DNA from 4 places in the Nocardia sp. CA-136227 genome. Region 2 is predicted to be linked to each of the others. Evidence: riboswitches for the same ligand, from Rfam matches in the RefSeq annotation. Region 2 holds a riboswitch; each other region holds the start of a gene.
The links. A riboswitch is a leader RNA that binds a small molecule or an ion and turns the genes downstream of it on or off. The one in region 2 is predicted to bind S-adenosylmethionine.
Positions count from the first base shown of each region.

Region 1 (4,556 bases), 1.5 Mb from region 2:
CGGCGCGCGGCCTCGGAGCCCTCGTCGTAGTCGATGTCCTCGGGGTCGACGATGACCTCGATGGTCGGCGAGTGGTCGAGCTCGCGCAGCTCGAGCGGGGTGAACTTGGCCTGCGCGGGACCGCGGCGGCCGAACACGTGCACCTCGAGCGCCTTGTTGGCCTGGAGGCCCTCGTAGACGTTCGGCGGGATCTCGGTCGGCAGCAGCTCGTCGCCGGTCTTGGCGAGCACGCGCGCCACGTCGAGGGCGACGTTGCCGACGCCGAGGACGGCGACCTTCTCCGCCTCCAGCGGCCAGGTGCGGGCGACGTCGGGGTGGCCGTCGTACCAGGACACGAAGTCCGCGGCGCCGTAGGAGCCGTCCAGGTCGATGCCCGGGACGCCCAGCGCGCGGTCGGCGTTGGCGCCGGTGGAGAAGATGACCGCGTCGTAGAACTGCTGCAGGTCCTCGAGGGTGATGTCGACGCCGTAGTCGATATTGCCCAGCAGGCGGACCTGCGGCTTGTCGAGCACCTTGTGCAGCGCGGTGATGATGCCCTTGATGCGCGGGTGGTCCGGCGCCACGCCGTAGCGGATCAGGCCGAAGGGCGCGGGCATGCGCTCGTAGAGATCGATGCTCACGTCCGCGTCGGACTTCATCAACGCGTCGGCGGCGTAGATGCCGGCCGGTCCTGCGCCCACGATCGCAATGCGTAGCGGGCGGGTCGCTGCACTCTGTTCGGTCATTCTTCCGCGCACCCTTTGGGTCGAAACTAACTTGCCGTCAAAACTCAGCCGTCGCTCTTAGCTTAGGCTAAGTTGACGCTCTGGCCTCGGCGGCCTCCGTTGGCCCCCGACGCTGCAGCGTTGCTGCGTAGTCTTGCTATTCCCGCGCTGGGGCGGGAAATTCTGCTGATTCTATCGATGGCACGCGGCGGCCCGCACAAGGGGACCAGGCATGATCTACCCATGAGCGACGCCGAGGAGACCCCGATCCGGATCGACCAGAACGAGACCCGCAGCATGTGGCCGTTCCTGGTGGCGGCGGGAATCATCGCGGTGGTGATCCTGGGAATCGTGATCGCGTCGGTCGTGTCGCCGGTTGAGAAGAATGTCACAGATTCCGATCGGCTCTCGCTGGCGGCGACCAAGTTCGTGATGGCCCGCAACGACTCCGGGAAGTACGACCCGGTGCTGTCCTGCAAGGGATTCGACGAGAACGCCTCGCCGCTGAAGGCGGCCACCGCGACCGGCGGCTCGATCGCCTTCGACAAGCTGACCGACGCGTCCGTCACGGGCGACCAGGCCACCGCGCAGGTCACGTTCACCGTCGCCGGGGCGCCGACGACGTCGACGTGGCACTTCGCCAAGGAGAATTCCCGCTGGTTGGTCTGTAATTCGTGACAACGGCCGAATACCTCACTGGGGTTTGACAGTGGGGACGGTTCTTCGGCAATCTCAATCCCAGGTCATGAGTACCAGCGCCAAGCCCCGGCTGGCTGGTCGGCAACCCTCCTCCGCGGTGGGGTGCTCCGGGTGACGACCTGGCCTCGCATCGGACAGCGGTGCGGCAAGTGCGGATTCTCAGGAGGTACAAGTGAGCTACGCAGGTGACATCACGCCCAAGCAGGCGTGGGAGTTGTTGCGCGACAACCCCGATGCGGTCCTGGTGGACGTGCGTACCGAGGCCGAGTGGCGGTTCGTCGGCGTGCCCGACACCGGCGGCATCGGCCGTCCGACCGCGCTGATCGAGTGGGTCGACGTCACCGGTACCCCCAATGCCCGGTTCACCGACCTGCTGAAGCAGTCGCTGGCCCACCGGACCCCGGACTCGGACGCGCCCGTCATCTTCATCTGTCGCTCCGGCCAGCGTTCGATCGGCGCGGCCACCGCCGCCACCACACTCGGCATCACCCCCTCGTTCAATGTGGTCGACGGCTTCGAGGGTGCGCTCGACGGCCAAGGCCACCGCGGCAGCACCGGCTGGCGCGCCGACGGACTTCCGTGGAGGCAGTCATGATCACCGGCGGCTCTTTCGAGAAACCGCTCCCCGAGGGCGTCGGCCCCGCCACCCAGGCGGTCCGCGGCGGCACCCGGCGTTCCGGCTTCGACGAGACCTCCGAGGCGCTGTTCCTCAATTCGGGTTTCGTCTACGAGAGCGCCGAGGCGGCCGAGGCCTCCTTCACCGGCGATATCGAGCACTTCGTGTACTCGCGCTACGGCAACCCGACGGTCGCGATGTTCGAGGAGCGGCTGCGCCTGATCGACGGCGCGGAAGCCTGTTTCGCGACCGCGTCGGGCATGTCGGCGGTGTTCACCGCGCTGGGCGCGCTGCTGTCCGCCGGTGACCGGCTGGTCGCGGCGCGCAGCCTGTTCGGCTCCTGCTTCGTGGTGGCCAACGAGATCCTGCCGCGCTGGGGCGTGGAGACGGTGTTCGTCGACGGCGAGGACCTGAACCAGTGGGAGCAGGCGCTGTCCGTCCCCACCCAGGCCGTCTTCTTCGAGACCCCCTCGAACCCGATGCAGACCCTCACCGATGTGCGCGCGGTCTCGGATCTGGCGCACGCGGCGGGCGCGAAGGTGGTGCTGGACAACGTCTTCGCCACCCCGCTGCTGCAGCGCGGCTTCGATCTCGGCGCGGACATCACCGTCTACTCGGGCACCAAGCACATCGACGGCCAGGGCCGGGTGCTCGGCGGCGCGATCCTGGGTCCGCGGGAGTACATCGACGGCCCGGTGAAGAACCTGATGCGCCACACCGGTCCGGCGCTGAGCCCGTTCAATGCCTGGACCCTGCTCAAGGGTCTGGAGACGATGCCGCTGCGCCTGCGCCAGTCGGTGGACTCGGCGTTGAAGATCGCCCAGTTCCTGGAGTCGCATCCGGCGGTGGCGTGGGTGAAGTACCCGTTCCTGTCCTCGCATCCGCAGTTCGAGCTGGCCAAGCGCCAGATGTCGGGCGGCGGCACGGTGATCACCTTCGAGCTGAAGGCCGGCGACAACGAGGCCAAGAAGCGCGCGTTCGAGGTGCTGAACCGGCTGCGGATCATCGACATCTCCAACAACCTCGGTGACGCGAAGACGCTGATCACCCACCCGGCCACCACCACCCACCGGGCGATGGGGCCGGAAGGCCGTGCGGCCGTGGGCATTACCGATGGCGTGCTGCGCGTCTCCATCGGTCTGGAGGACGTGGAGGATCTGCTCAACGATCTGGATCACGCGTTGAGCTGAGCCGACGAGTAGTCGACAGGGCCGGAACCCATGGGGTTCCGGCCCTTCGTCGTTCATGAACCCGAATGATCTTGACAGCATGCTGTCAAAAATGACAGCATGCTGTCATGATGAAAACAGTGCACATGGCCGTCTACGACACCTTCTCGGACTGGGAGGTCGGCCACGCGACCGCACACATCAATCGCGCACTCTGGCACCGTGACCCGGGAACATGGCAGGTCAAGACGGTCGCCGTCAGCGCCGAACCGATCACCTCGATGGGTGGCATGCGCGTCCTGCCGGACGTCGTCCTCGACGATCTGAAGCCGGGCGACAGTGCCATGCTGATCCTGCCGGGCCTGGAGACCGAGCTTCATCCCGAGGCCCCCGCCGCTTTCGCCCGCAAGGCCCGCGAGTTCGTGACGGCCGGGATCCCGGTGGCGGCGATCTGCGGTGGCACCTTCGCGCTGGCGCAGGAGGGGCTGCTCGACGATCGGCCGCACACCAGCAATGCCGCCGAATACCTGGCCTACAGCGGCTACGCGGGCGGTGAGCACTTCGTCCAGACGCCCGCCGTCACCGGTGGCGACGTGATCACGGCGTCCGGCACCAGCCCGGTCGAGTTCGCGCGCGAGATCCTCGCTCGCCTGGACATTTTCGAGCCGCACGTGCTGGAGGCCTGGTACAAGCTGTACGGAAACAACGATCCCGCGGGCTTCTACACGCTCTACGAGTACGAGCAGCAGCGGGCGGCCGCGCGGTGACGCGCACCGGGCAGGAACTGTTCGCGACGGCGGCGGTCACGTCGTTCAAGCTGAACGGCCAATTCCTCGGCATCGCCGAGGAATTGGCGAGGCCGTCCGGGATCACGGTGGCGTGGTGGCAGGTACTGGGCGCGATCCTGCACCGGCCGTTGCCGGTGGCGGGCATCGCCCGCGAGATGGGCATCACCCGGCAGAGCGTGCAGCGCATCGCGGATGTGCTGGAGGGCAAGGGATTCGTCGAGTACCAGCCGAATCCGGCGCATCGGCGCGCCAAGCTGGTGGCCATCACCGAGTCCGGTCACGACGCGGTCCGCGCGATCGACCCGCAGCACGCGGCGATGGCGAAACGCCTTGTCGCGCAACTGGGCAGGGATGAGCTGGAGCGGGTCGTGGACGCGCTGACGACCCTGTCGGCCGCCCTCGACGCACTCGAGGACGACGCGACGGGCGCCGCCTGACTACAGCGCGAACGGGTCCTTGGTCTTGCCGACCAGCGAGGCGACCGATGGCAGGATGGCGGTCGGGCGGTACGGGAACTGCTCGACCATGGCGGGCGTGGAGATGCCGGTGGTGACCAGGATGGTCCGCATGCCCGCCTCCA
Region 1 is NZ_CP192081.1:7,302,390-7,306,945, reverse strand. Features, by position in the region: gene ACQP06_RS33845 (FAD-dependent oxidoreductase) at 1-725, opposite strand, end outside; gene ACQP06_RS33840 (Rv0361 family membrane protein) at 948-1,382, shown strand; SAM riboswitch class IV at 1,446-1,561, shown strand; gene ACQP06_RS33835 (rhodanese-like domain-containing protein) at 1,576-1,998, shown strand; gene ACQP06_RS33830 (O-succinylhomoserine sulfhydrylase) at 1,995-3,209, shown strand; gene ACQP06_RS33825 (type 1 glutamine amidotransferase family protein) at 3,317-3,955, shown strand; gene ACQP06_RS33820 (MarR family winged helix-turn-helix transcriptional regulator) at 3,952-4,413, shown strand; gene ACQP06_RS33815 (HAD-IIA family hydrolase) at 4,414-4,556, opposite strand, start outside.
Region 1: linked by a shared signal. The riboswitch ahead of ACQP06_RS33835 (rhodanese-like domain-containing protein) and the one ahead of ACQP06_RS05240 (bifunctional o-acetylhomoserine/o-acetylserine sulfhydrylase) in region 2 are both predicted to bind S-adenosylmethionine.

Region 2 (4,556 bases):
CACCAGCGACAACGCCGCCGGGGCCAGCAGCGCGCCGAACGCGCCCTGCAGCGCGCGGCCCGCGAAGAGTTCGGCCTGGTTCTGGGCGAGACCGGCCAGCGCGGAGGCCGCGGCGAAGCCGATCAGGCCGACCATGAGGATCCGGCGGCGGCCCAGGTAGTCGGCGAGGCGGCCGCCGAGCAGCAGCAGACCGCCGAAGATCAGGGTGTACGCGGTGAAGATCCACTGCTTGTCACCGTCGCTGATGTGCAGATCCTGCTGCGCGAACGGCATGGCGATGGTGACGATCGTTGCGTCCAGGACCACCATCAGCTGTGCCATGGCGATTACGCCGAGCGCCCACCAACGCCTGGAATCTTGTGCGGGACTTGCTTTTTCGTCTGTACCGAGAGCGTCCGTCGCTACGGTCATGAGCCTCTCCTCTGGAGTTCGAAGGCAGCTCCACCATAGTGACCCCCACCGACAATTGGCGTCAAGGGAAAAATGTCGCAGCGCGACAGTTGTCATACTGGGACAGGAAAACGCAGGAAGGACCTACGATGGAGGGATGTCGGAGTTGTCAAGTCACATCGGTGTGATCTCGCGTCACCGCCCCGGCCTGCGTGAACGCAAGAAGCAGCAGACCAGGACCCGGATCATCGACGTCGCCCTGCGGTTGTGCGGCGAACAGGGCTTCGACGCCACCACCGTCGAGCAGATCGCCGACGCCGCCGACGTCTCCCCGCGCACCGTGAACCGGTACTTCGACAGCAAGGAGGCGATCGTCATCGCCCCCATCGAGGGCTGGGGACAGGCCCTCGCCGATCAGCTGCGCGCCCAGCCCGTCACCGGCGACGAGATGGAAGCGCTGCTCGGCGCGTTCCTCGCGGTCGTGGAGCAGATCATCGACTCCGACGCGCCCGTGCCGTTCCGCTGGTTCCAGCAGATGCAGCGCATCACCCGCGACAGCGTCGCCGTGCGCGCGCTCAGCATGGAATCGGCCGACACCAAGACCCGGGCCATGTCCGAGGTGCTGGCCGAACGCCTGGGACTGCCCGAGGACCACCTGACCGTGCGGCTCATCGCCACCACCTGGCACGGCATCGTGCGGGTCGGCATGGAATGCGAGTTCGAGGACAGCGACGAGTTCCCGGACTGCACCACCGTCACCACCGCCCGCATGCTCGCCGACAGCGTCCAGGCGGCATTCGACGAATTCCGGCGGGTCTGTTGTGGTGCGACAACGCTATTTCCCCCCGTAAACGGGGGAAATCCCACCGAGAATGCGACAAACCCCACTGCGTAGATCGGGCCGGACGGCCGCTAGAATCCCGCATTAGGTCAAGAGCATCAGCGTTAAGGCCCCGGCTTGCTGATCGGCAACCCTCCAGCTGCGGTGGGGTGCTCCGGGTGCAGACCGGGCGTTCGAGGGCCGAACGCAAGCGCAACTAGGAGGTCTACCGAAATGTGTTGTTGTCGAAGCCCATTCGCTTCTCGATAACGTCAAACTTCCGCCATTCGGCGACCTTGTTTTTGGAGCAGAACACATGAGTGACTCGACCGCGCCCGCGGCCGTCCCCGCTGACGGCACCCTGGATCCGGCCAACTGGTCCTTCGAGACCAAGCAGATTCACGCCGGCCAGGCTCCCGATTCCGCCACCGGAGCCCGCGCCCTGCCCATCTACCAGACCACGTCCTACGCGTTCCGCGACACCGACCACGCCGCCGCGCTGTTCGGACTCGCCGAGCCGGGCAATATCTACACCCGCATCATGAACCCCACCCAGGACGCGGTGGAACAGCGCATCGCCGCCCTCGAGGGTGGTGTTGCCGCGCTGCTGCTGGCCTCCGGACAGGCCGCGGAGACCTACGCGATCCTGAATCTCGCCGAGGCCGGGGACCACATCGTGGCCAGCCCGCACCTGTACGGCGGCACCTACAACCTGCTGCACTACTCGCTGCCCAAGCTGGGCATCCAGGTCAGCTTCGTCGAGGACCCGGACGACCTCGAGCAGTGGCGTGCGGCGGTGCGACCCAACACCAAGGCGTTCTACGGCGAGACCGTCGCCAACCCGAGCAGCTCGGTCCTCGACATTCCGGGCATCGCCGAGGTCGCGCACGCCGCCGGGGTGCCGCTCATCGTGGACAACACCGTCGCCACCCCGTACCTGATCCAGCCGCTGGCGCTGGGCGCGGACATCGTGGTGCACTCGGCCACCAAGTACCTGGGCGGACACGGTTCCGCGGTCGCGGGCGTGATCGTCGACGGCGGCTCCTTCGACTGGACGGTGAAGAACGAGGCGGGCGAGTCCCGCTTCCCCGGCTTCACCACCCCCGACCCGAGCTACCACGGCGCGGTCTTCGCCGACCTCGGCGCTCCGGCCTACGCGCTCAAGGCCCGCGTGCAGCTGCTGCGCGACCTGGGCGCGGCGGTGTCGCCGTTCAACGCGTTCCTCATCGCGCAGGGTCTCGAGACGCTGAGCCTGCGCATCGAGCGGCACGTGGCCAACGCGCAGGCGGTGGCCGAGTTCCTCGCCGGGCAGCCCGGTGTCGAGAAGGTCTACTACGCCGGACTTCCCAGTTCGCCGTGGTTCGAGCGGGGCAAACAGCTGGCACCGAAGGGCGTGGGCGCCATCGTGTCCTTCGAGCTGGCCGGCGGAGTCGACGCGGGCAAGAAGTTCGTGGAGGCGCTGGTGCTCCATAGCCATGTCGCTAACATCGGGGATGTGCGCTCGCTCGTCATCCACCCGGCATCCACCACGCATTCCCAGCTGACCCCGGCCGAGCAGCTGGCCTCCGGCGTCACGCCTGGTCTGGTGCGGTTGGCCGTGGGCATCGAGGGCATCGGCGACATCCTGGCGGATCTGCGCGCCGGACTGACGGCGGCGGCAAGTTGACCGTGAACATCGAATCGCGAACGTCCCGGCACGCGGCGGAGCTGTTGCTGCCGCCGCCCGACGGGACGCTCGGGAGCATCGCCATCGGCGATGTGGAACTCGAGAACGGGGCCGTGATCCCCGACGCCACGCTGGCCGTCCAGCGGTGGGGCGAACTATCGGCGAACGCGGACAACGTGGTGCTCGTGGAGCACGCGCTGACCGGCGACTCGCACGTGGTCGGCCCCGCCGACGTGCACCACAACCAGGCCGGCTGGTGGGACGGCATCGTCGGCCCCGGCGCGCCCGTGGACACCCGCGAATGGTGTGTCATCGCGACCAATGTGCTCGGCGGCTGCAAGGGCAGCACCGGCCCGGCCTCGCTGGCCCCGGACGGGAAGCCGTGGGGCACCCGGTTTCCCGCGCTGTCCATCCGCGACCAGGTGACCGCCGAGGCCAAGCTCTTCGACCTGCTCGGCATCGACCGCCTGGCCGCCGTGATCGGCGGCTCCATGGGCGGCATGCGGGTGCTGGAGTGGATGATCGGCCGGCCCGAACGGGTCGGCGCGGCCCTGGTGCTGGCGGTCGGCGCGCGCGCCACCGCCGACCAGATCGGCACCCAGACCACCCAGATCGCCGCCATCAAGGCCGATCCGGACTGGCAGGGCGGCGACTACCACGGCACCGGGCGCGCGCCCATGACCGGCATGGGCATCGCCCGCCGCATCGCGCACCTGACCTACCGCACCGAGGGCGAGCTCGACCACCGCTTCGAGAACCACGGCCAGGGCGACGAGGATCCGCGCGCGGGCGGCCGCTACGCGGTGCAGAGCTACCTGGAGTACCAGGCGGACAAGCTGATCGCGCGTTTCGATCCGGCCACCTATGTGCTGCTCACCGAGGCCATGAACCGCTACGACGTAGGTCGCGGCCGCGGCGGCGTCGCGGCGGCCCTGGCCTCGACGCCGGTGCCGTGCGTGATCGGCGGGGTGGACTCGGACCGGCTCTACCCGCTGCGCACCCAGCAGGAGCTGGCCGATCTGCTGCCCGGTTCCAAGGGGCTCGAGGTCATCCACTCCAAGGACGGGCACGACGGGTTCCTGACCGAGACCGAGGCGGTCGGCAAACTCATGCTGGAGACCATGGAACTGGCCCGCGCCCAGCGCGTGTCGGGTCACTGAGCCGGCGCTGCCCGAACGGCGGCGCCACTGCTGCCATCGCGCCGGTGTCGCCGCTGCCCGAATAGGGTGTCGCCGCTGCCCGAATGCCGTATGTCCGCTGCCCGGCCGCTGCCACAGCCGACGGCACGTTACGCGACGTATCGGGCCTGTTTCCAGTGAATTGTCCTGACGCGCTTTCGGTTTCGCGCGCATGACGCCTCCGTAACCGGTGTTCCGGAATACGTGTGCAGCGGGCATATCAGCCGTAATGTATTCGGCATGACCGCCGCATTCGATGACATGGATCTCCGCGATCTCGTCGATCTGCTCTCCGAGGACGAGCAGCGTGAACTCCGCCCGGCCATACTCCGTGTCCTGCACAGACTCCCGGACCAGGAAGTGCTGCGACGCGAACTCGGCCGCCGCATAACCTCGTTCTAGCTATCCCCCAGCGCCGCCGGTTCGCACCGGCGGCAGAACAACTCGCTCATCTTTTCCAGCGCCGCGACTCCGGTCGCGGCCCCGGCCCCGCGCCCCGCGA
Region 2 is NZ_CP192081.1:1,176,407-1,180,962, reverse strand. Features, by position in the region: gene ACQP06_RS05250 (MFS transporter) at 1-321, opposite strand, end outside; gene ACQP06_RS05245 (TetR/AcrR family transcriptional regulator) at 548-1,285, shown strand; SAM riboswitch class IV at 1,319-1,430, shown strand; gene ACQP06_RS05240 (bifunctional o-acetylhomoserine/o-acetylserine sulfhydrylase) at 1,527-2,876, shown strand; gene metX (homoserine O-acetyltransferase MetX) at 2,873-4,036, shown strand; gene ACQP06_RS05230 (hypothetical protein) at 4,295-4,456, shown strand.

Region 3 (4,556 bases), 1.5 Mb from region 2:
CCGGTTATGCTGCACCAATGACAGCAGATCTGTCGCACTCTCCGGCGACAATCCAACCGGTCGGCACCAATGGAATTCGGGGTCGCGCCATCGCGCTCGCCGGCCTGCTGCTGGGCATGGGCGCCCTGCACTTCCTCATGCCCAAGCCCTTCGACACCCTGATCCCGCCCCAGTTGCCGGGCGAACCCCGCACCTACACCCACGTTTCGGGCGCGGCCGAGCTCACCGCGGGCGCCCTGCTCGCGATCCCGCGCACCCGCGGCCTGGGCGCGCGGCTCGCCGCCCTGCTCTTCGTCGCGGTCTTTCCCGGCAACCTGTACATGGCCTACGACTGGCTGAGCAGCGACCGCGCCCTGCCGCTGAAAGCCGGTGCATTGCTCCGCCTCCCGCTGCAGATTCCGCTGGTGCTCACCGCGCGACGGGTGTACCGCGCCGCGCGGTGATCGGCCTCAGTCGGTGGTCAGGAACTCGTCGAAGGACGGGTCCGGCAGTTTGAGCTGGGCGTGGATATCACCGCCCAACCCGAAATGCCCTATCGCGCCGCCGTAGTTCTGCTGATAGCTCTGCCAGAGCACAACCACGCTGATGATGCGGTTCGCCCCCGGCAGCGCCGGATCCGGAAACGGATTGGGCAGCACCGCCCGGTAGCTCGCGGTGCCGTGTTCGTCGGTGACGAACACATTGGGCACACCCAGCGGCCCGGGCCGGGTGGGCGCGTCCGGGTCCAAGTCCTTGGCGCGCAGGGACATCACCGTGTACAGCGAATCCGGGACGAGCCCGGTGAACTCGAACCGGAACTCCGCTTGCCGCGCATCGTCCAGGTCGACGGTCACGTCCAGGGCGCCGCGTGCCCGCAGCCAGTCCCCCAGTGTCACCGGGCCGGTCAGCTTGCGTCCGTCCTCGGGCCGGAAGTCCGGGATGGGCGTCTCGTGGAACGGGTAGCTCGGCCGCGTCACGCTCGCGGCCTCGGGGAGCTGATCGGGCGCGAAGACCACCGGATAGTTGTTGGCGGGCAGCGGAAGCGGCAGCGTGTGCAGGACCCCCGCCGCGTCTTCCTCCGGCAACTCGTCGGGCAGTTCCCGCACGATCGTGTAGGCCGCCAGCTCGCCGAAGGCGGGCACGGGCGTGTCGGCCGCGACGATGGCCCGCCCCCAGCGCCGGGTGACGGTGCCGCCGGGCCCAGGGACGGTCAGGTATCCCACGACGATGAAATCGCCGTCGGCGTCGAGCACTTCGCTCGGCGGGTACAACGGCCCCTGGGTGGTCGGGGTGAGTTCATAGCGCTTGGTCACCATACGGAGAGCACTTCCTGGTCGGAGAGAAGGCGGCCCGGGTCGTCGACGGACGCGCCGACCCGGTCGGACAGGTGGATCCAGCCGGTGCCGTGGACGGCGAGCACCGCGTCGTCACCGCGATAGCCGGGGTGCGCGACGGCCCGCAGGAACGGCAGGTCGCTGGCGTGATCGCCGTAGCCGTAACTGTGCTCCCGCGCGATCCCGTGTTCACGCAGGAACTCGGTGACTGCCGCGGCTTTGGCCTCGCCGATCATGGGCCGCCACACCTCGCCGGTGAGCACGCCGTGCTCGTCGGCGACGGGCACGGTGGTGATGACATGGTCGGCTCCGACCGCCGCCGCTACCGGTTCCACGGCCGCGCCGAACGAGCCCGACAGCAGCACCGTGGCATGCCCAGAATCGCGGTGTGCGCGCAGCCTTTCCACGGTGTCGGTGTAGTAGACGGTATCGCTCGCGGCGAATTCCGCGAACCAGCGCTGCCCGGCCGCGTCCAGTGCCGTGGCCTCGACGCCGCGATAGGCCCGGTAGTAGTGCCGATTCACCTCCTCCCGCGGTGTGCCCGCCGCGGCCCGTTGCTGGATCTCCTTGGTCAGTCGCGCGTATTCGCCGCCGTCGTCCCCGTTCTCGGCCAGCCAGAACCGCAGGAACGCGAACATGCTCTTGACGGTGATCAGCGTTTCGTCGACGTCGAAGAACGCCGCGCCCGCGCTCATGCCACCTCGTCGAGGTAGGCCGCGATCGCCTTGGCCGCCTTGTGCCGTTCGATCTGCGAGATGCGTTCGTTGGGCAGGGCGGCGTAGCCGATCCGGGTGGTGGCGACGGCGCGGCCGAGCTGACGCACCTCCACCTCGATGCTGAATTCCAGCTTCCCCGGATCATCGATGGACACCGGGGTCAGCGTCGCGTGCAGGGTGGCGGGCAGCGGGAACAGGAAGGACTTGAACTCCAATTCGATGCTGTTCCACACGATGTAGAAGTGCTGTTCGGGCCAGCGGCGGCCGTACTCCAGCTCGAACGCGCCGAGGAACAGCTGGCGCACCGCCTCCACGATCACGATCCCCTGCACATGCTCGCCGGTCTGATGGTCGAGCAGTAGTTCGTTGTCGCCGTGGATCCGCAAATCCGCCCGGAACACGGTCTCCGATTCCCGGACCAGCCCGGCCAGCAGCACATTCGAGTGCTGATACTTGTGCACCTGATGGCGCGGGGCCGGTTCGGCGACCGCCCCGGCCACCCGTAAGCCCGCCGGGGCGTGCACGATCGCCACATGCTCGACGTAGTCGAGATCGTGGCGGGTGACCCCCTGCCCGAGCCGTACGGTCAACGGCTCCTCCGCCGTCCGCCAGCGGCCCGCGCGCAGCGCGGCCACCAGACCGGACACGGTGAAGGCACGATCGTCCGCGGCGATCCCGCGGAACCGGTCGGCCACCAGCAACACCTCGCCGACGGCCGCCTCCGCCACGGTCGCGGACGCCGAATCGAGCTGAGCTACAGACATTTTCCCTCCGAGAACAAGACGCTTATGGCGACGCTCGCCGCCATCCGGTCGTCACCCGGAGCACCCCACCGCCCGGAGGGTTGCCGCCCAGCGAGCCGGGGCTTCGCGCTGGAACTCATGACCGTGAGCGAAACAGTATGGGGGGCAGATACTTTCGAGAATCATTTCAACCACGCCGATCGAAACCCGGCCGTGGCGGCAAGCGCGGCGCCGATCGCCGCGAGCGCCGCGACGGCCAGGGCGACCGCCGAATAGCCGTGCCGGGCCACGAGATTGGCCAGCTGAGGGCCCGCGCTCGCGCCGACGAACAGGGCGAAGGTGTACAGCGCGGTGGCCGCGCCGCGGGCCGCACCCGCGCGGGCCGTGATCGTCTGGACGGCGGCGGGGGCGGCCACCGCGATGGCGGCGACGAACACGAACAACCAGACCGCCACCCAGACCCCGCCGAGCGGCACCGCGGTCACAGCCACGGCGAGCGCGGCGGCTCCCAGCGCGGCGACCAGCCGGGTGGCCGGGGCGATGCCGCCGAGCCGTCCGGCCAGCAGTGGAATCGCCACCATGGCGGGAATCGCGCTGGCCCGCAGGGCGAGCAGCGCGCCATTGCCGGAGCCCACACCCTCGGGCGGGGCCAGCTGGATTCCGGTGTAGATGCCCACGAAGGAGCCGAGGATCGCCAGGCAGCTCAGATACAAGAGCAGGAGGCGGGATTGCCGCAGGAGATCCGCGAACGGCGCGAACACCGACCGCAGCGGCGTAACGCCGGTTCCTGGATCACCTTCGTCCGCAAGGGAATCCGCCGACCGGACCGGCGGTTGCAGCACCACCCACAGCACGACCGCCGAGACCGCGAACGCGATGGCCCCGGCCACGAAGATCGCGTGCCAGCCCAGCGCGTTCCCGATGAGCTGAGCCAGCACCTGCGCCACCACCCCCGCCCCGAGGAACGAGCTCGTCAGGCAGGTGAGCGCGAAGATCCTGCGCTCCGGCGCGATCCGCTCCGACAGATAGGCGAACGCCGCAGGGGCGAAGAACGACGCCGTGAGCCCCTGCAGGATTCGCGCCGACAGCCCGGCCACCAGACCCGATGCGGCCGCCACCAGCAGGGTGCTCACCACGGTGGCCGCCAGCCCGCCGACGATCACCGGCCGTCTCCCCCACCGGTCCGACAGCGGCCCGGTCACCAGGAAGCCCGCCCCGTAGGCCAGCCCGAAGGCCGTGGTCGTCCAGGTTGCCGCGGATTTGGAGGTATCCCAGTCCGCCGCCAGCCGATTCAGCACCGGCAGGACCACGTACAACTGCCCGACCACGAGGATCCCGACCGCGCACACCGCGCCCACGGTGCGCCCGACCGGCGCCCACGCCTCGGTCTCCGCGGGCGCGCTCATGACCGCACGACCCGGACGCGGGCAGGGAGAAACAACGAGGTGGTCATCGAATTCCTTTCGTGGACAACGGAGTCCACGTCTATCAATCCGAGACCACCGGGCACGACGGTTACGTGCGCGCTGATCCGAAGCCGCCGGACGGCTCAGGCCAGGATGAAACTCAACTGCGGTACGAAGTTGCCGCCCACGCGGATCCACGTGTAGCCGAGCCAGACGCCGGGGGTGACCTGGCGGATCTCGTCGTACACGAACGGGGTCGGGGACGGGGCGTAGTCGAGGATCCAGGTGGGCTCGCCGTCGACGACGGACGGCCCGGTATAGACAGTGGCGGGCCAGGCTTCCAGGCCCGCGGGGGTCAGGCGGTTCTGCAGGTAGCCG
Region 3 is NZ_CP192081.1:2,704,512-2,709,067, reverse strand. Features, by position in the region: gene ACQP06_RS12450 (DoxX family protein) at 117-443, shown strand; gene ACQP06_RS12445 (hypothetical protein) at 450-1,295, opposite strand; gene ACQP06_RS12440 (HAD family hydrolase) at 1,289-2,008, opposite strand; gene ACQP06_RS12435 (AfsA-related hotdog domain-containing protein) at 2,005-2,793, opposite strand; SAM riboswitch class IV at 2,807-2,916, opposite strand; gene ACQP06_RS12430 (MFS transporter) at 2,955-4,178, opposite strand; gene ACQP06_RS12425 (hypothetical protein) at 4,322-4,556, opposite strand, start outside.
Region 3: linked by a shared signal. The riboswitch ahead of ACQP06_RS12435 (AfsA-related hotdog domain-containing protein) and the one ahead of ACQP06_RS05240 (bifunctional o-acetylhomoserine/o-acetylserine sulfhydrylase) in region 2 are both predicted to bind S-adenosylmethionine.

Region 4 (4,556 bases), 720 kb from region 2:
CAGCCCATCGGCGGCGTCGCGCCGCTCGGGCACCCCACCAACCTGCCCACCTTCGTCGACAACGCGCTGGCCCAGTACCGGGAGCTGTGGGCGGCGGGCGGGCATCCGAACACCCTGTTCCGCACGACCTTCGGCGAGCTGTGCCGAATCACCGCGGGCCTGGCCATCGACGTGGACTGACCGCCGTCGACGGGGTTTTCCGCCGGCGTGGAATACCTGGGCCCGCGACCACGTAGGTTCTTGACGTGACCGATTCTCCGACGCCCGGCGCCGAGCTACACGTGCCCGACGACCTGAGCGGCATCACCGCGCAGCAGTTCCGTGCCGCCATGCGGCACTATCCGGCCGGCGTCACCATCGTCACGCTGAACTCCGCGCAGGGTCCGGTCGGATTCACCGCGACCTCGTTCGCCTCACTGTCGGCGCAGCCGCCGCTCATCTCGTTCAATATCGCCGAGACCTCCTCCAGCATCGAGGCCATGCTCGGGGCCGAATCGGTGGTGGTGCACTTCCTGGGCGAGCATCAGAAGCATCTGGCGCAGCGGTTCAGCCGGTCCGCCGAGGAGCGCTTCACCGACAAGTCCTTGTGGGCCACGCTCGGCTCCGGCGAACCGGTCCTGCACGGCACCCCGATCTGGGTGCGCGCGACCGTGCACCAGCTGATCCCCGTCGGCGATCACACGCTGGTGATCGGACTGGTCACGCAGGTGCACGACAACACCGAGAGCTCGCCCGCGGCCGGCCCGCTGGTGTACTACAACGGCGCCTATCACCGCGCCGAGATCGCCGACTGACCTCAGGCCGCCGAGGCCGCGGTGCCGATACCCAGCGCCGCCAGGATGGCCGCGCTCGCCTGTTCCAGCCGGGCCCGGATCCGCGGCCGCTTCAACAGCGTGACCGCGCGGGCGGCGGCCACCGCGAGCAGGATCATCTCGATCGCCGCGATGCTGGATTCGATGGCGCCGAGGGTGAGCGTGTTCAGGAAGGTCACCTCGGTCAGGAACTGCGGCAGCACCGCGAGGTAGAACAACCCCACCTTCGGGTTGAAAACACAGGACAGCAATCCGGCAGCGAACGCCGAGCGCATCGACGCCGGCGTGCCCTGCGCGACCGTCACCTCCGGCTCGGCCTCCGCGTTCCGTGCGCGCCGATGCTCGACCAGCGCCCGAATCCCCAGGTACAGCAGGTAGATTCCGCCGATCACCTTCAGCGTGCGATACGCGGTCGCCGACTGTTCCAGCAGCGCCGCCACTCCGGCCGCCACCACCGTCGCCCAGACGATCCCGCCGAACGCCGAGCCCACCGCCGCCGCGATCCCGGGTCGCGGTCCGGCCATCGAGAATCGCAGCACCAGAAAGGTATCGGGACCCGGTGTGAGCGCCAGCAGCACGCACAACCCCGCGAAACTCAACAGCAGCGGAAGACTCATGCCCTCCATGGCAACCCATCGCGGCGACGCGACGCAAGGGTGATATCGCTGACCCTGCCCCCGACGAGCAGGGCCAACGGTGCGTCCCCGAGCACGGCGAAGGCCGCCGCCCCCGCCTGGTGGACGGAGCGCGACGGCCTCTGGTGACGGTGTTCTAGTTCCGCGCGCCGAACTCCGCACCGAGTTCACGGAACAGATCGGTGTTCATCGTGAACGCCAGTCGCGCCTCGTCGAGCACGCGATCGACTTCGGGACCTTCGAGGGGAAGCTGGTCCAGGGCCTCGCGGTACTCGCGCTTGAACGCGGCCGGATTGGTGATCTCGTCGAAGACGTAGAAGCGCACGCCGTCGCCCTTCTTGGGCAGGTCCCACAGCTTCTCGGCGGTGCCGCGGATGACCTGGCCGCCGGAGAGATCACCCAGGTAGCGGGTGTAGTGGTGGACGACGTACCCGGCCGGCCACTCCTGCGCGCACTCTTCGATGCGGGCGGCGTAGGCGGCGGTGGCCGGCAGCGGCTGCAGCTCGTCGCGCCAGTTCGCGCCGCCCAGGTGGGCCAGGTCGGTCTCGAGCGCGGCCAGGCGCGCCAGTTCCGGCTTCACGAACGGGCCCGCGACGGAGTCGGATGCCAGTGTGGCGGAATGCTTTTCGAGGGCCTCGTAGACGAACCAGAGCTGGCCGGTGTAGCGGAGGAAGGCCTCGACGCCGAGCTGGCCGGTGAGCAGGTCACGCATGAACGTGGAGTGCTCGGCCTCGTTGTGCTGCTGCTCGGTCGCGGTGCGAATGAGCGTCGAGAACGGGGCGGCGGCGGTGTCCGTGTCCAACATGGTCGGGCTCCTCGTGGTCAACTCCGGGGGCACCACTTTGGCTACCCTAACTTCCTCATCGACACTACGCCCCAGCAACGATCGCGCGATTCGAACTTTGCGGCCCACCCACTCCAACTTTCGGATGATTTTTCCGATTCGCCGGTGCCGTTGGTCACAGGTTCTCAGCGGGCCTGGAGGTCGTGTGCGGTCCGCGGCGGCGAACGGTCCCCGGCCTCGAACGCTGCGTCTCCGCCGTGAAGATCTGACCCGGCAGGCCGGGCCGGGCAGGGTTGACAAGCCCGCGACGCGTCTGCCAATCTCGCACTCAGGTCATGAGTACCAGCGCTAAGCCCCGGCTAGCTGGTCGGCAACCCTCCACCGCGGCGGGGTGCTCCGGGTGACGACCGGGCCGTCGCCCGACCGGGCGCGGCAAGCGCGGACTCACGATCGATTCCTGTTTTCCGATCGCGTGTCCCCTGAATCCGATGGGATTTGTGATGACCGCTTTCGCCGACCAGACCTGTGCTCCCCTCGCCACCGTGTCCGGCTGTGACCTCCGGGTTCCGCTGGTCCAGGGCGGGACCACGGGCTACGCCAACTTCGACTACGCCGCCAGCGCGCCCGCGTTGCGGCAGGTCACCGACCGGGTCGCCGACCTGCTGCCGTTCTACGCCAGCGTGCACCGCGGCGCCGGATACGCCTCCCGCGTCTCCACCGACTGCTACGAATCGGCCCGCGGCTCCGTCGCCCGCTTCCTCGACGCCGCCGACGACCAGGTGGTGGTCTTCACCCGCAACACCACCGACTCGCTGAACCTGCTGGCCGCGTGCGTGCCCGGCGACACCGTGGTGCTGGATGTCGAACACCACGCCAACTTCCTGCCCTGGACCCGGCACGGCCGCCGCGTGGTGCCGGTCGCCGACACCATCGAGGAGACCATCCAGCGACTGGTCGCCGAACTGTGCTCGAAACCCGCTGCGCTGCTGGCGGTTACCGGCGCTTCCAATGTGACCGGCGAACTGCTGCCGCTGGAACGGCTGGCCTGGATCGCGCACCAGTGCGGCACCCGCATCCTGGTCGACGCCGCCCAGCTGGCCCCGCACCGACGGATCGACCTGCGCACCACCGGCATCGACTACCTGGCCTTCTCCGGGCACAAGGCGTACGCGCCGTTCGGCGCCGGCGTCCTGGTCGGCCGCCGGGACTGGCTCGACGCCGCCGAGCCGTACCTGGCGGGCGGCGGCGCGGTGCGCTCGGTCACCGCCGACAGCGTGGAGTGGGCGCCCGCGCCGCAGCGCCACGAGGCCGGTTCCCCGAACGTGCTCGGGGTGGCCGCCCTGGCCGCCGCCTGCGACGCGCTCGCAGACCTGGACGAGACCACCGTCGTCGAGCACGAGCAGTACCTCACCCACCGGCTGCGCTACGGGCTGAAAACCGTTCCGGGCGTGAACTTCCTGCGCGTGTGGCGCGACAGCACCGACGCCGTCGGCATCGTCGCGTTCACGGTCGACGGCTTCGAGCCCGGCCAGGTGGCCGCGTACCTCTCCGCCGAACACGGGATCGGTGTGCGCGACGGACGGTTCTGCGCGCACCCGCTGCTGTCGCGGCTCGGGGTGGACGCGGCGCTGCGCGCCAGCATCGGACTCGGCACCACCGCCGCCGACGTGGACCGCCTCATCGACGCCGTCGCCACCCTGGTCGAGCACGGTCCGAGCTGGGATTACGCCCGCACCGACGGCCACTGGAACCCAGTCCCGGAAACCCGGCCCTTCGGCGGTTCCGCGGACGGCGGAGCACCCTGCGGATTCTGAGTCGCGCGGAGCGGGTCAGGGCACCATGTAGCGAGCCGCGAGCTCCTCGACGAAAGGGTCGTCCTCGCTGACGGCTTCGAGCAGGTCCAGATCGTTCTGGACCGATACCTGCCGGGTGTCCTGCCGCTCCGGATCGGGCGGTCCGTCCTCGTCGAGCTGGCGGATCAGCTTGTTCCGAACCCGCTCCTTCAGCGATTCGCTCATAGCAAGAGCATCCTCCGCCTAGACGGGTGCGATCCACGTACCCCACGGCGTGTTCCGGACGACCGTGAACACGACGAGGAAGGCCACCGCGATCCACATCGCCGACCTGGGCAGAATCCGCGGTAGTCGCGGCGGCGTCGCCCGGCCCCGCCAGGCGCGCACCAGCCAGGTGCCCCACCAGGCGAGGAAGCCGAGCGTCAACGGCAACAGCAGCACATTGCTGTGGATGGCGTCGAGGAACCGGCCATCGGTCAGATTGTGCAGGCCGCGCAGGCCGCCGCAGCCGGGACACCAGTACCCGGTCAGT
Region 4 is NZ_CP192081.1:456,237-460,792, reverse strand. Features, by position in the region: gene ACQP06_RS02125 (YbaK/EbsC family protein) at 1-180, shown strand, start outside; gene ACQP06_RS02120 (flavin reductase family protein) at 330-794, shown strand; gene ACQP06_RS02115 (LysE family translocator) at 797-1,429, opposite strand; gene ACQP06_RS02110 (heme oxygenase (biliverdin-producing)) at 1,584-2,252, opposite strand; SAM riboswitch class IV at 2,563-2,676, shown strand; gene ACQP06_RS02105 (aminotransferase class V-fold PLP-dependent enzyme) at 2,732-4,045, shown strand; gene ACQP06_RS02100 (hypothetical protein) at 4,061-4,249, opposite strand; gene ACQP06_RS02095 (DUF2752 domain-containing protein) at 4,268-4,556, opposite strand, start outside.
Region 4: linked by a shared signal. The riboswitch ahead of ACQP06_RS02105 (aminotransferase class V-fold PLP-dependent enzyme) and the one ahead of ACQP06_RS05240 (bifunctional o-acetylhomoserine/o-acetylserine sulfhydrylase) in region 2 are both predicted to bind S-adenosylmethionine.